One region of the Cronobacter turicensis genome, then DNA from elsewhere that is predicted to be linked to it. Evidence: predicted binding sites of a transcription regulator. Region 1 holds the regulator's gene; the other holds the start of a gene.
The links. The regulator Fur, encoded in region 1, represses iron uptake genes when iron is present. The targets are predictions, from matches to a motif close to ATAATAATGAGAACNACTATCAA.
Positions count from the first base shown of each region.

Region 2: the regulator Fur is predicted to act here: its motif matches at 4,401-4,423, upstream of exbB (tol-pal system-associated acyl-CoA thioesterase).

Region 1 is NZ_CP165997.1:2,994,046-2,999,773, reverse strand. Features, by position in the region: gene chiP (chitoporin) at 1-658, shown strand, start outside; gene AB8W27_RS14285 (beta-N-acetylhexosaminidase) at 715-3,366, shown strand; gene AB8W27_RS14280 (helix-turn-helix domain-containing protein) at 3,426-4,037, opposite strand; gene fur (ferric iron uptake transcriptional regulator) at 4,359-4,811, opposite strand; gene fldA (flavodoxin FldA) at 5,101-5,631, opposite strand.
Region 2 is NZ_CP165997.1:619,014-624,741, reverse strand. Features, by position in the region: gene AB8W27_RS03005 (ESA_00282 family adhesion-associated protein) at 1-384, opposite strand, end outside; gene AB8W27_RS03000 (hypothetical protein) at 490-891, shown strand; gene AB8W27_RS02995 (hypothetical protein) at 897-1,316, shown strand; gene fucR (L-fucose operon activator) at 1,302-2,042, opposite strand; gene AB8W27_RS02985 (SDR family oxidoreductase) at 2,212-3,108, shown strand; gene exbD (TonB system transport protein ExbD) at 3,176-3,601, opposite strand; gene exbB (tol-pal system-associated acyl-CoA thioesterase) at 3,606-4,340, opposite strand; gene metC (cystathionine beta-lyase) at 4,590-5,728, shown strand, end outside.

The sequences.
Region 1 (5,728 bases):
CCAATATTTCGCGAAAGCAAGCTACAACTTCTCTCTTGCCGGCAACCCGCTCTCTACCAGTTATCAGTTTTACGGCGCGCGCGATAAAGCCAGCCATGGCAGTATCAATGATATCTACGACGGCACCGCCTGGCTTCAGGCGCTGACGTTTGGCTATAAAATTGGCGAGGTCGATCTGCGTCTGGAAGGCACCTGGGTGAGCGCCGAAGGGCAGCAGGGCTACTTTCTGCAGCGCATGACGCCCACTTACGCCTCCTCTAACGGTCGGCTGGATATCTGGTGGGACAACCGCTCCGATTTCAACGCCGATGACGAAAAAGCCGTGTTCTTCGGCGCGATGTATGACCTCAAAAACTGGAATCTGCCTGGTTTCGCGCTCGGCGCCTCGTATGTTTACGCCTGGGATGCGAAACCTTCCACGCTTCCGACCACCGACGGTTACTACGATCCCAACTATCGCCTGAAAGAATCCGCTTACAGTCTGGATGCGGTTTACACCCTGCAGGATGGCCGCGCCAAAGGCACGATGTTCAAACTGCATTTCACCCAGTACGACAACCATTCTGACATCCCGAGCTACGGCGGCGGCTACGGCAACATCTTCCAGGATGAACGCGACGTGAAATTTATCGTCACGGCGCCGTTCACGATTTTCTGATTGCGCAGGGGCGCGCGCAGGCGCCTTACATAAAGGGCAGTGAAAAGGACACGATGATGAAAAAATTACAGGTCAGTCTGTTAGCGGGTGCGGTAATGGGGCTTTTTTCCGGTACCGGCGCACAGGCGTCAACGGCAGAACACATCAGCCAGTTTGGGCTCAATTATGCGATTACCGACAATCAGGCCGCGCAGCACGGCACAGACTGCGCGGCGCTGGGCGCCGACTGGGCGTCATGCAATAAAGCGGTTATCACGCTCACCAATCCAGGCGATGCGGTAACGGAAAAAAACTGGACTATCTGGTTTCACAGCATTCGCCAGATCCTCAAAGTCGATAACGATCAGTTTAAAGTGACCCACGTGATGGGCGATCTCCACAAGCTTGAGCCGACGGACAAATTTACCGGCTTCCCGGCGAAAGCGTCGGTGGAGATCCCGATTATTAATGAGTACTGGCAACTGTTTATCACCGACGTATTGCCGCGCTGGTATGTCACGGCAGACGACGGCGCGCCGAAGGTTATCGCCAGTACCGATACCGAAACGTTAACTGACTTCGTCAGCCCGCTAAAAGATCAGTGGAAACGCACGGCGGATGATAAAAACATTCTGATGACCGCCGAAGCGCGATTCGACAAAAACAGTGACGTCAAAACCCTGAATGCAGAGCATCTGCGCGGGCAGATCGTGCCTACGCCGCGCCACGTTGAAGTACACGGACAAAACGTCTCACTCGATAAGGGCGTTCAGCTCTTTCTCTCCGCACTGGATAAACCCGCGCAGGAGGCGATTACCGCCCGTTTTGCGCTGCTCGGCGTGAAAACCGACGCGGGGTATCCGGTGCGGACAGCCATCGACAGCAAGGCGTTTACCGGCAAAGAGGCGGTGTCCGGCGCGTATCAGCTGCATATCGGGCCACAAGAGACGACGATTACCGGCTATGACCGCGCAGGCGTTTTTTATGGGCTGCAATCGCTGCTCTCGCTGATCCCGGCGGAGGGCGCCAGGCAGATAGCGACGCTGGACGCCCAGGACGCGCCGCGTTTTGACTATCGCGGCATTCACCTTGATGTGGGGCGCAACTTCCACACCAAAGCGGCCGTGCTGCGTCTGCTTGACCAGATGGCGGCCTATAAGCTCAATAAATTCCACTTCCATCTGAGCGATGACGAAGGCTGGCGTCTTGAAATACCGGGTTTGCCGGAACTGACTGACGTGGGCGCGAAGCGCTGCCACGATCTCAGCGAAAAAACCTGCCTGCTGCCGCAGCTCGGCTCCGGGCCGGACACCAACAATAACGGCAGCGGGTATTTCACGCGTGCGGATTATATTGAGATAGTGAAATATGCCGCTGCGCGCCAGATAGAAGTGGTCCCGGAAATCGATATGCCCGCGCACGCCCGCGCGGCGGTTGTCGCGATGGAAGCGCGTTACGACAAACTGGAAAAAGCGGGCAAAACCGAAGAGGCGAATCAATATCGTCTGCTCGATCCTGACGATACGTCGGTCACCACTGGCGTGCAGTACTACAACCGCACCGGCTACCTCAACCCATGCCTCGACTCGTCGCGCCGCTTCGTGGATAAAGTGATTGGCGAGATCCAGCAGATGCACAGAGAGGCCGGACAACCGCTCAGCACCTGGCATTTCGGCGGCGATGAGGCCAAAAATATCTACCTCGGGGCGGGCTATACGGACAAAGCGAAACCAGAGGCCGGAAAGGGGATTATCGACCAGAGCCGTCAGGACAAGCCCTGGGCGCGCTCGCCGGTATGCCAGAAAATGGTGCAGGACGGCGTAGTGACTGATGTCGACCATCTTTCCAGTTACTTTGGTATTGAAGTCAGTAAGCTCGTCAAAGCCCACGGCATCGACACCATGCAGGCGTGGCAGGATGGCCTAAAAGATGCGAAAGACGTCAGCGCGTTTGCTACCTCGCACGTCAACGTCAACTTCTGGGATACGCTCTACTGGGGCGGCTTTGATACGGTGAACGACTGGGCGAATAAAGGTTTTCGTGTCGTGGTCTCTAACCCGGACTACGTCTATCTCGATTTCCCGAACGAAGTGAATCCGGCGGAGAGCGGCTATTACTGGGGCACGCGCTTTAGCGACGAGCGCAAGATTTTCAGCTTCGCGCCAGATAACCTGCCGCAAAACGCAGAGACTTCCGTTGATCGCGATGGCAATGCATTCAGCGCCAAATCCGACAAGCCGTGGCCGGGCGCGTATGGCCTCTCGGCGCAGCTCTGGAGCGAAGTCGTGCGCACCGATAAGCAGATGGAGTACATGATGTACCCGCGTCTGCTGGCCGTCGCGGAGCGCGCCTGGCATCGCGCCGCCTGGGAGCAGGATTATCAGGCGGGTCGCGAATATAAAGGCGGCGAAACGCATCTGGTGGATGTGAAAGCGCTGCACGACGACTGGACGCGCTTTGCGAACCTGACCGGCAGCCGCGAACTGCCGAAGCTTGAAAAAGCGGGCGTGCAGTTCCGTTTACCGGTGCCCGGCGCGCGCGTTAAAGAGGGCGTGTTGCGGATGAACATCAGCCTGCCTGGCGTCGCAATGGAGTATTCCACCGACGGCGGCGCGCGCTGGCAGCGTTATGACGCCGCGAAGCCGCCACGCGTCGCAGGCGCGGTGCAGGTGCGAAGCGTCAGCAGCGACGGCAAACGTTACAGCCGTGTGGAGAATGTACAGCTGTAACCCGGCGTAATAAAAAGCCAGCCTCCGGGCTGGCTTTGTTGTGTGGGGCGCCGTGCGTGTTACAGCGTGTCCGGCAGATGATGAACCGCGACCAGCTTGCCTTTACTGATTTCAATATTTTTCGCGCTGCGTAATTGAGAAAGGGTTTTCATCACCATACTGCGGGAAAGATTAGTTTTTTTAACAATATAATCCGCCACGTTAATGCGGTTACGCATGAACTCATCCATCGCCGCCAGGCAATCGATATTCGCTTTAATCATACTGAAGCTGTTTCTACCGATCATGATTTCTTCGCGATAGCAAAGTATATTAATAATCCATGAGGACAAAATAAGCAGATGTAACTGGCAGTGATTTTTTTCAATTTCCTGCATGAAATAATCAAAAGGAATTAACTGATAATGACATTCAGAATCAGCCTGTAATTTTGCGAATTGGGATTTACCTAAATTCCTGGCGAGACCAAGAACGGAAGGCGCGCTGCTTTTTTCCAGCAGCAGCCGGTCGCTCTGGCGCATCAGAGAGAACTGACCACCGCGAATGATGCAGATCTCCCCGTCCCGCAGGGGAATGAGCGTATTTTTTTCTGCGCGAGACCAGTTACCGTAGCTATTGAAAATATCCGCGATACGGTAAATCTCAGCAAGCGGTTTAGGGGGTAAGACCATATTGGTTACCTTATATAAAATAGAATTAAATCGTTGCTGTATCTTAATGGATGCTTTTTTATTGCTGCAATAAGGGGCAGGGGAGATAAAAGGAAGAACAGGGGTAATCTTACGTCTAAACGATTGACCGGTAAAGATATTTATATTTTCTGAATTTCCATTTAATAAAATATAAGTAGCTTAATTAAGCATTGTGCGCTGTATTAAAACACCATAAATTTTATTTTTATCTAAAAAAATACATTTGTATTTTCAGGGGAAGGTTTTCAGAGAATAAAAAAGCCGACAGATGTCGGCCTGGGTTATGCAGCGTGGCGAACGTTATTTGCCGCCAGCCTCGTGCGCGTGTTCATTTTCGCGGCAGTCGCCATCCGCACAGTGCCCGTACAGATAGAGGCTGTGGTTGGTCAGGCGGATGCCATGACGCGTTGCGATTTCACGCTGACGAGCTTCAATGGAGTCATCGCTGAACTCGATCACTTTGCCGCAATCGAGGCAAATCAGATGATCGTGATGATGCTGTTGCGTCAGCTCGAAAACGGATTTTCCGCCTTCGAAATTGTGACGGGTGACGATGCCGGCATCGTCGAACTGGTTAAGTACGCGATAGACCGTGGCAAGGCCAATCTCTTCACCCATGTCAATCAGACGCTTATAGAGGTCTTCCGCACTGACATGATGATTGACCGGTTCCTGCAGCACTTCGAGGATTTTTAATCGAGGAAGCGTGACTTTCAGGCCGGCCTTCTTTAATGCGGTATTGTTGTCAGTCATGCGGAATCTGTCCTGTTGCTTAACGACTCGCTCCGGAAGGAAGCGATACATCGGATACGCCGAAGATGAATGCGTCTCATTATAGAACTGACATGCCTAAATGAAAACCGCAAGCGTCCGGCAAAAAAGAGCTTAAAAATCGTGGACCAGCCAGCGTTTTTCACGTGGAGGGCCTGATAATTAAGGAAGCCATTGTACAGCTTAGCGAGGGAAAGTTAAAAATTTGTAGCAATTATTTTCATTGCTTTTATCTATCAAACGGCGCGGACATCCGCCCGCGCCATGTATCTCAGGCGTTGATGATTTCCTGCAGATGCAGTTCTTCAGAAACCTGTTTGACCCATTTTTCAACGCGTTCTGCGGTCAGCTCAGGCTGGCGGTCTTCGTCAATCGCCAGACCGACGAAGTGATCGTCGTCCGCCAGACCTTTGGAGGCTTCAAAGTGATAGCCTTCGGTCGGCCAGTGACCAACGATGGTCGCGCCGCGCGGCTCGATAATGTCGCGAATGGTGCCCAGCGCGTCGCAGAAGTATTCAGCGTAATCTTCCTGGTCGCCGCAGCCGAAGAGCGCGACAAGCTTGCCGTTGAAATCTATTTCTTCCAGCGTCGGGAAAAAATCGTCCCAGTCGCACTGCGCTTCGCCGTAATACCAGGTCGGAATGCCAAGCAGAAGAATATCGAATGCTTCCAGATCTTCTTTGCTGCTTTTAGCAATGTCATGCACTTCAGCAACGTCTTTCCCGAGCTGTTTCTGGATAATTTTTGCGATATTTTCGGTATTGCCGGTGTCGCTGCCGAAAAAGATGCCTACGATTGCCATAAGAAGAATAACCTCTTGAATCTAAATGTGATGGTGCTGGCATAACGCCCACAGATAGGGCAATCATAGCAGAACAAAAGAGGGTGCGGAAACGGTA
Region 2 (5,728 bases), 2.0 Mb from region 1:
GATATCGGAGAAGGTGACTAACTCACCGTTCAGACAGCGTTTTTTTAAATTATCGTAATATTTATAAACCGCTGAATTAAGATTACTGCAACGGCGCTGCGCCTCAAATAAACCCGGTGTGGCGTTGAGCTCTTCAAATGTCATTTTTTTAATGGTGGCGTTAGTAAAATCAATATATTCGTGATTAACGCGCCAGTACCACAACGGAGTAATTGCGTTAAGTAACGCGGAGAAATGGTCTTCACCCTCTTCTTTGTTACGCGGCGGGATCGGGTCTGCGCCAGAACCGTTGTCTGGTTTATTGGCACCATTTTCTTTCATAAAAAAAAGCACGCCGCTTAAAAGCAGCAGCAAGGTAATGACAGAATAAAAAATACTGTTCATGCGCAGGCTCCGTTTTTTTTGATTTTAATTTTACGGCATGTTATTGTCAACGAAAACCATCCGGCGTATTTCTTTATCCTTCTGATATAAAAGGAAATAACATCAATGTTGCCCGACAATCTTGTGCCGGCGCGTTATCGTATTCCCACACCCGACAACCACTCCTCTGGCGAACAAAATAGCGAAAATTTAACTCAGGGAAAGCCAAAGCTCGAAGAATATGAAACGGACATATTGAGCGGCAAATCTCTGGCGGGCCAGAGCGGCAACGTACTGCTGGAAGAACGCGACCGGCATATTAAAGCACGCCTGCTCAGTGTGGTTAAAATTGAGGCGTACACTAAAGTCCTGAATAAACTGGTCGAAGATAATGCTATTAGCGCTGAAGAATTGGCTGAGCTGATCGCCACCAAAACCGCGCAGATAAATGAAGCGGGTAATAAAATTTGGCTTAATCTCATTACCCAGGAAAAAGACGCCCCCGTTTTTTATAAGTTCGAGGATTAACTGGCGTGACGGAAATAACCTCCAGCCACCAATATTTCACTTTAGATAAGCAAGAAGAACAGAAATTTATCTTAAGTCAGAATTTGCAGGCGCTGATTAATGAAAAAAATGAAGCCATAGCCGGGTATACCCGGGCCGTGCTAATGATCCCGGCTGCCCTGGTGCAACTGAAATGGCAGAATCGCCGCGAAATCTATCCGTTTCTGGTAAAAGAAGAGGTCTATGGCGCCGTACTGGAAGAGATAATGAATCGCCATCCGCAGCTGCGCGCGCAAATGATGGCGGCGATAGAAGAGCATTATCAGCAGATTAAAGCGCAGGAAGCCGAAACGCTGATGCTAAGCCGCAAGCTCGCCGAAGGTAGCTACCAGACCTCTTCCGTTACGCCGCTTCCTGAAACGCCCGCCGCCTCACCCGACAAGTAGCGCGCCCGCTTTCTGTCCGCCGTTTTCCTCCTGCGTTATCACCTCCGTCACCTGTTCCAGTGTTCCGATTTGCACCTCGCCGGTACGATTGCGTTTGCTACGGTCTATCAGCAACAGCGATTGCGCCGCCCGGCGCAGCAACAGCGTTTTATATTCCGCATTCCACGAGCGCGCGTCCCAGATGCCGCCTGCCTCATCAATGCCCTGACACGAAAACAGAAACAGATCGATATCGATATGCTTAAGCAGCGCAGGCAGCGACGGGTTTTCATAACAGGCCGCCTGCCGATGCAGAATGCCGCCCGTGCTGATAAGCGTTATCTGCTCACGCCTGGCGACCTCCTGCCCGACCCGCACGCTGTTGGTGAAAATCGTGAGCGGCACGTCCGGCAACTGACGCGCCAGATACCAGCACGTGGTACTGGCGTCGAGCGCCACCACCATACCGGCGTCGAGCCAGTTCAGCGCGTTGCGCGCGATATCCAACTTATGCGCATGATGGCTCTTGAGGCGCGCCTGAAACGGATCGTCATGGCTTTGCACATCGCGACGCAGCACCCGCGCGCGTCCGTGGCTGCGCAGAATCTTCCCGGCGCGCTGAAGTTCGCTCAGATCGCGCCGGATGGTCTCGTGGCTCACAGCAAGGCGACTTGCCAGCGCCTGGGTCGTCAGCGCCTCATGCGCCCATAAGAGCCTGATAATCTTCTGCTGACGCTCATGTTTCATCCTGCTGCTCCGTCGATAACGCGTCTGGGTTGCCTGCTGTTCATTATTGCAGCAGGCTCGCGAAAAGGAGAACCGGCCCGCGCCGGAAATACAGAAAATCCTGATAATTTCCGCCAGCGCAGCATGAGGCACTACCCTTAAAGGACGCTTTGATAACGAGGAGGAACTTATGGCGAACGACCAGAACAAGATCCAGGACCCGACGACCCAGTATTTCACCGGGGAATATCCAAAGCAGAAACAGCCTGCGCCGGGGATTCAGGCCAAAATGGAGCCGGTGCCGGACTGTGGTGAGAAAAGCTACAAGGGCAGCGGGCGTCTTCAGGATCGTAAGGCACTGGTGACAGGGGGCGATTCCGGTATCGGTCGCGCTGCCGCCATTGCTTACGCGCGAGAAGGCGCGGACGTGGTGCTGAACTACCTCCCGGACGAGCAGCAGGACGCCGAAGAGGTCAAGGCGCTGATTGAAGAGGCAGGCCGCAAAGCGGTGCTGATCCCAGGCGATCTGACCGATGAGAAATTTGCCCGCGATCTGGTGCATCGCGCCATTAAAGAACTGGGCGGGCTGGATATCCTGGCGCTGGTGGCCGGTAAACAGACGGCGGTGGAAGATATCGCGAATCTGACCAGCGAGCAGTTCCAGAAAACCTATGCGACCAACGTGTTCGCCCTGTTCTGGATAACCCAGGAAGCGCTGCCGCACCTGAAACCGGGCGCGAGCATTATTACGACGTCGTCTATTCAGGCGTATCAGCCAAGCCCGCACCTGCTGGATTATGCGTCCACCAAGGCCGCTATCCTTAACTACAGCCGCGGGCTTGCCAAACAGGTCGCGGAAAAAGGCATTCGCGTGAATATCGTGGCGCCTGGCCCAATCTGGACACCGCTGCAGATTTGCGGCGGCCAGCCGCAGGAGAAAATCCCGCAGTTCGGCCAGCAGACGCCGCTTAAGCGCGCAGGCCAGCCGGCTGAACTGGCGCCGATTTATGTGTATCTGGCAAGCCAGGAGTCAAGCTACGTTACCGCTGAGGTTCACGGCGTGACCGGCGGCGAACATCTGAGCTAACCCCCATTCGGGACAATAAAAAAGCGCGGCACAGGCCGCGCTTTTTCTTTGCCTGAAGGCTTAAGCGTTACTTCGCCTTCGTCACTTCCTGGCCGACCAGCCCGATTTTCAGATAGCCCGCCTGATGCAGCGTATCCATCACGTTCATCATGGTTTCGTAGTCAACGGTTTTATCCGCGCGGAAGAAAATCGTGGTGTCTTTCTTGCCGCCGGTCTGGGCGTCGAGCGCGCTAATCATGGAATCCCGCGTCACCGGATCGTTGCCGATAAACATCGTTTTATCCGCCTTCACCGACAGATAAACCGGTTTTTCCGGACGCGGCTGCGGCTCGCTGGACGCCGCCGGCAGGTTCACCTTCACATCAACCGTCGCGAGCGGCGCGGCCACCATAAAGATAATCAGCAGCACCAGCATCACGTCGATAAACGGCGTGACGTTAATTTCGTGCATTTCGCCGTTATCATCGAGATTTTCGTTAAAACGCATCGCCATAGGATTAACCTAAACGCAGTTTTTGAGCAGTACGCACCGGCTGCGCGTGCGCGCTCGCCTCAAGATCCAGATCGCGGCTTTGCAGCAGCAGCACCTGGGCGGCCACGTCGCCGAGCGTCGCTTTATAGCCGCCGATCGTGCGCGCGAAGATGTTATAGATAACCACCGCCGGGATAGCGGCGATAAGACCGATGGCCGTCGCGAGCAGCGCTTCGGCGATACCCGGCGCCACGACCGCGAGGTTGGTGGTCTGCGACTGGGCGATGCCGATAAAGCTGTTCATGATGCCCCACACGGTGCCGAACAGTCCGACGAACGGCGAAATCGCGCCGATGGTCGCGAGATAACCGTTGCCGCGCCCCATGTGACGCCCCGCCGCGGCGACGCGACGCTCAAGACGAAAACCGGTGCGCTCTTTAATGCCTTCGTTATCTTCGCAACCCGCCGACAGTTCACGCTCATTCTGCGCTTCTTCAATAAGACGCGCGCTCAGGCTTTTCGGGCCGAAACGTTCGGCCATTTCACGCGCGTCGTCCAGCGTGCGGGCGCCAGCCAGCTCCTGCTGTTCGCGCTTAAGGCGGCGTTTGTGGCCTGACAGCTCAACGCTTTTGCTAAAGAAAATCGCCCAGGTTACGACGGAGGCCAGAATCAGGCCAATCATGACGATTTTCACTACGATGTCGGCATGTTGATACATGCCCCAGACGGAAAGATCCGTCTGCATCAAATTATTTCCCACTGTGCATCTCCAGGACGAAAGTCACAAAACTGCTCACAATGATATCAAAATGACATCGAATTGATAGTAGTTCTCATTAGTATTTGCATGGTGCGCCAGCGCCGCTTTTTTTTCTTTGCGCTCAGACAGGAAAGGCGTTCAGATGATGTTTTTTCATCTTTTGCATCATAACGAAATCAGCGCGAGGCGGCGGCGATTTTCCGTGGTAACGTAGGTTTAGACATCCAGACGTTCAGACAGGGGAAATCCATGACCGACAAACACATTGAGACGGCGCTGATCCAGGCCGGACGCGCAAAACGTTACACGCAAGGCTCGGTGAACAGCGTGATTCAGCGTGCGTCATCGCTGGTGTTTGACAGCGTCGACGCGAAGAAGCAGGCCACAGCCGGGCGCGCGCAGGGCGAACTGTTTTACGGCAGGCGCGGCACGCTGACCCACTTTTCGCTTCAGGAGGCGATGTGCGAGCTGGAAGGCGGCGCAGGCTGCGCGCTGTTTCCCTGCGGCGCGGCGGCGGTCGCCAATACGATTCTGGCGTTTGTCGAACAAGGCGATCACGTGCTGGTGACCAACAGCGCGTATGAGCCGACCCAGGATTTCTGCACCAAAATTCTGACGAAATTCGGCGTCACGACCACATGGTTCGATCCGCTGGCGGGCGAGGGCATCGCGCAGCACCTTCAGCCCAACACCAAAGTGGTGTTTCTGGAATCGCCTGGTTCTGTCACGATGGAAGTGCATGACGTGCCCGCGATTGTCGCGGCGGTGCGTCGCGTCGCGCCGGACGCCATTATTATGATGGACAACACCTGGGCGGCGGGCATTCTCTTTAAGGCGCTCGATTTCGGCGTCGATATCTCGATACAGGCAGGCACCAAATATCTGGTGGGGCACTCCGATGCAATGATAGGCACCGCCGTAGCTAACGCCCGCTGCTGGGAGACGCTTCGCGAGAACGCTTATTTAATGGGCCAGATGGCGGACGCCGATACGGCGTATGTCACCAGCCGCGGCCTGCGCACGCTGGCGGTGCGCCTGCGCCAGCATCATGAAAGCGGTCTGCGCGTGGCGCAGTGGCTGGCGGCGCATCCGCAGGTGGCGCGCGTGAATCATCCGGCGCTGCCGGGCAGTAAAGGCCATGAATTCTGGAAGCGCGATTTCAGCGGCGCCAGCGGCCTCTTCTCTTTTATTCTCGATAAACGACTGAGCGACGCGGAACTGGCGCGTTATCTCGATAATTTCAGGCACTTCAGCATGGCCTATTCCTGGGGCGGCTATGAATCGCTGATCCTCGCCAACCAACCGGAGGAGCTCGCGGCGATCCGTCCGGCGGGCGGCGTCGACTTTAGCGGCACGCTGGTGCGCCTGCACATTGGGCTCGAAAACGT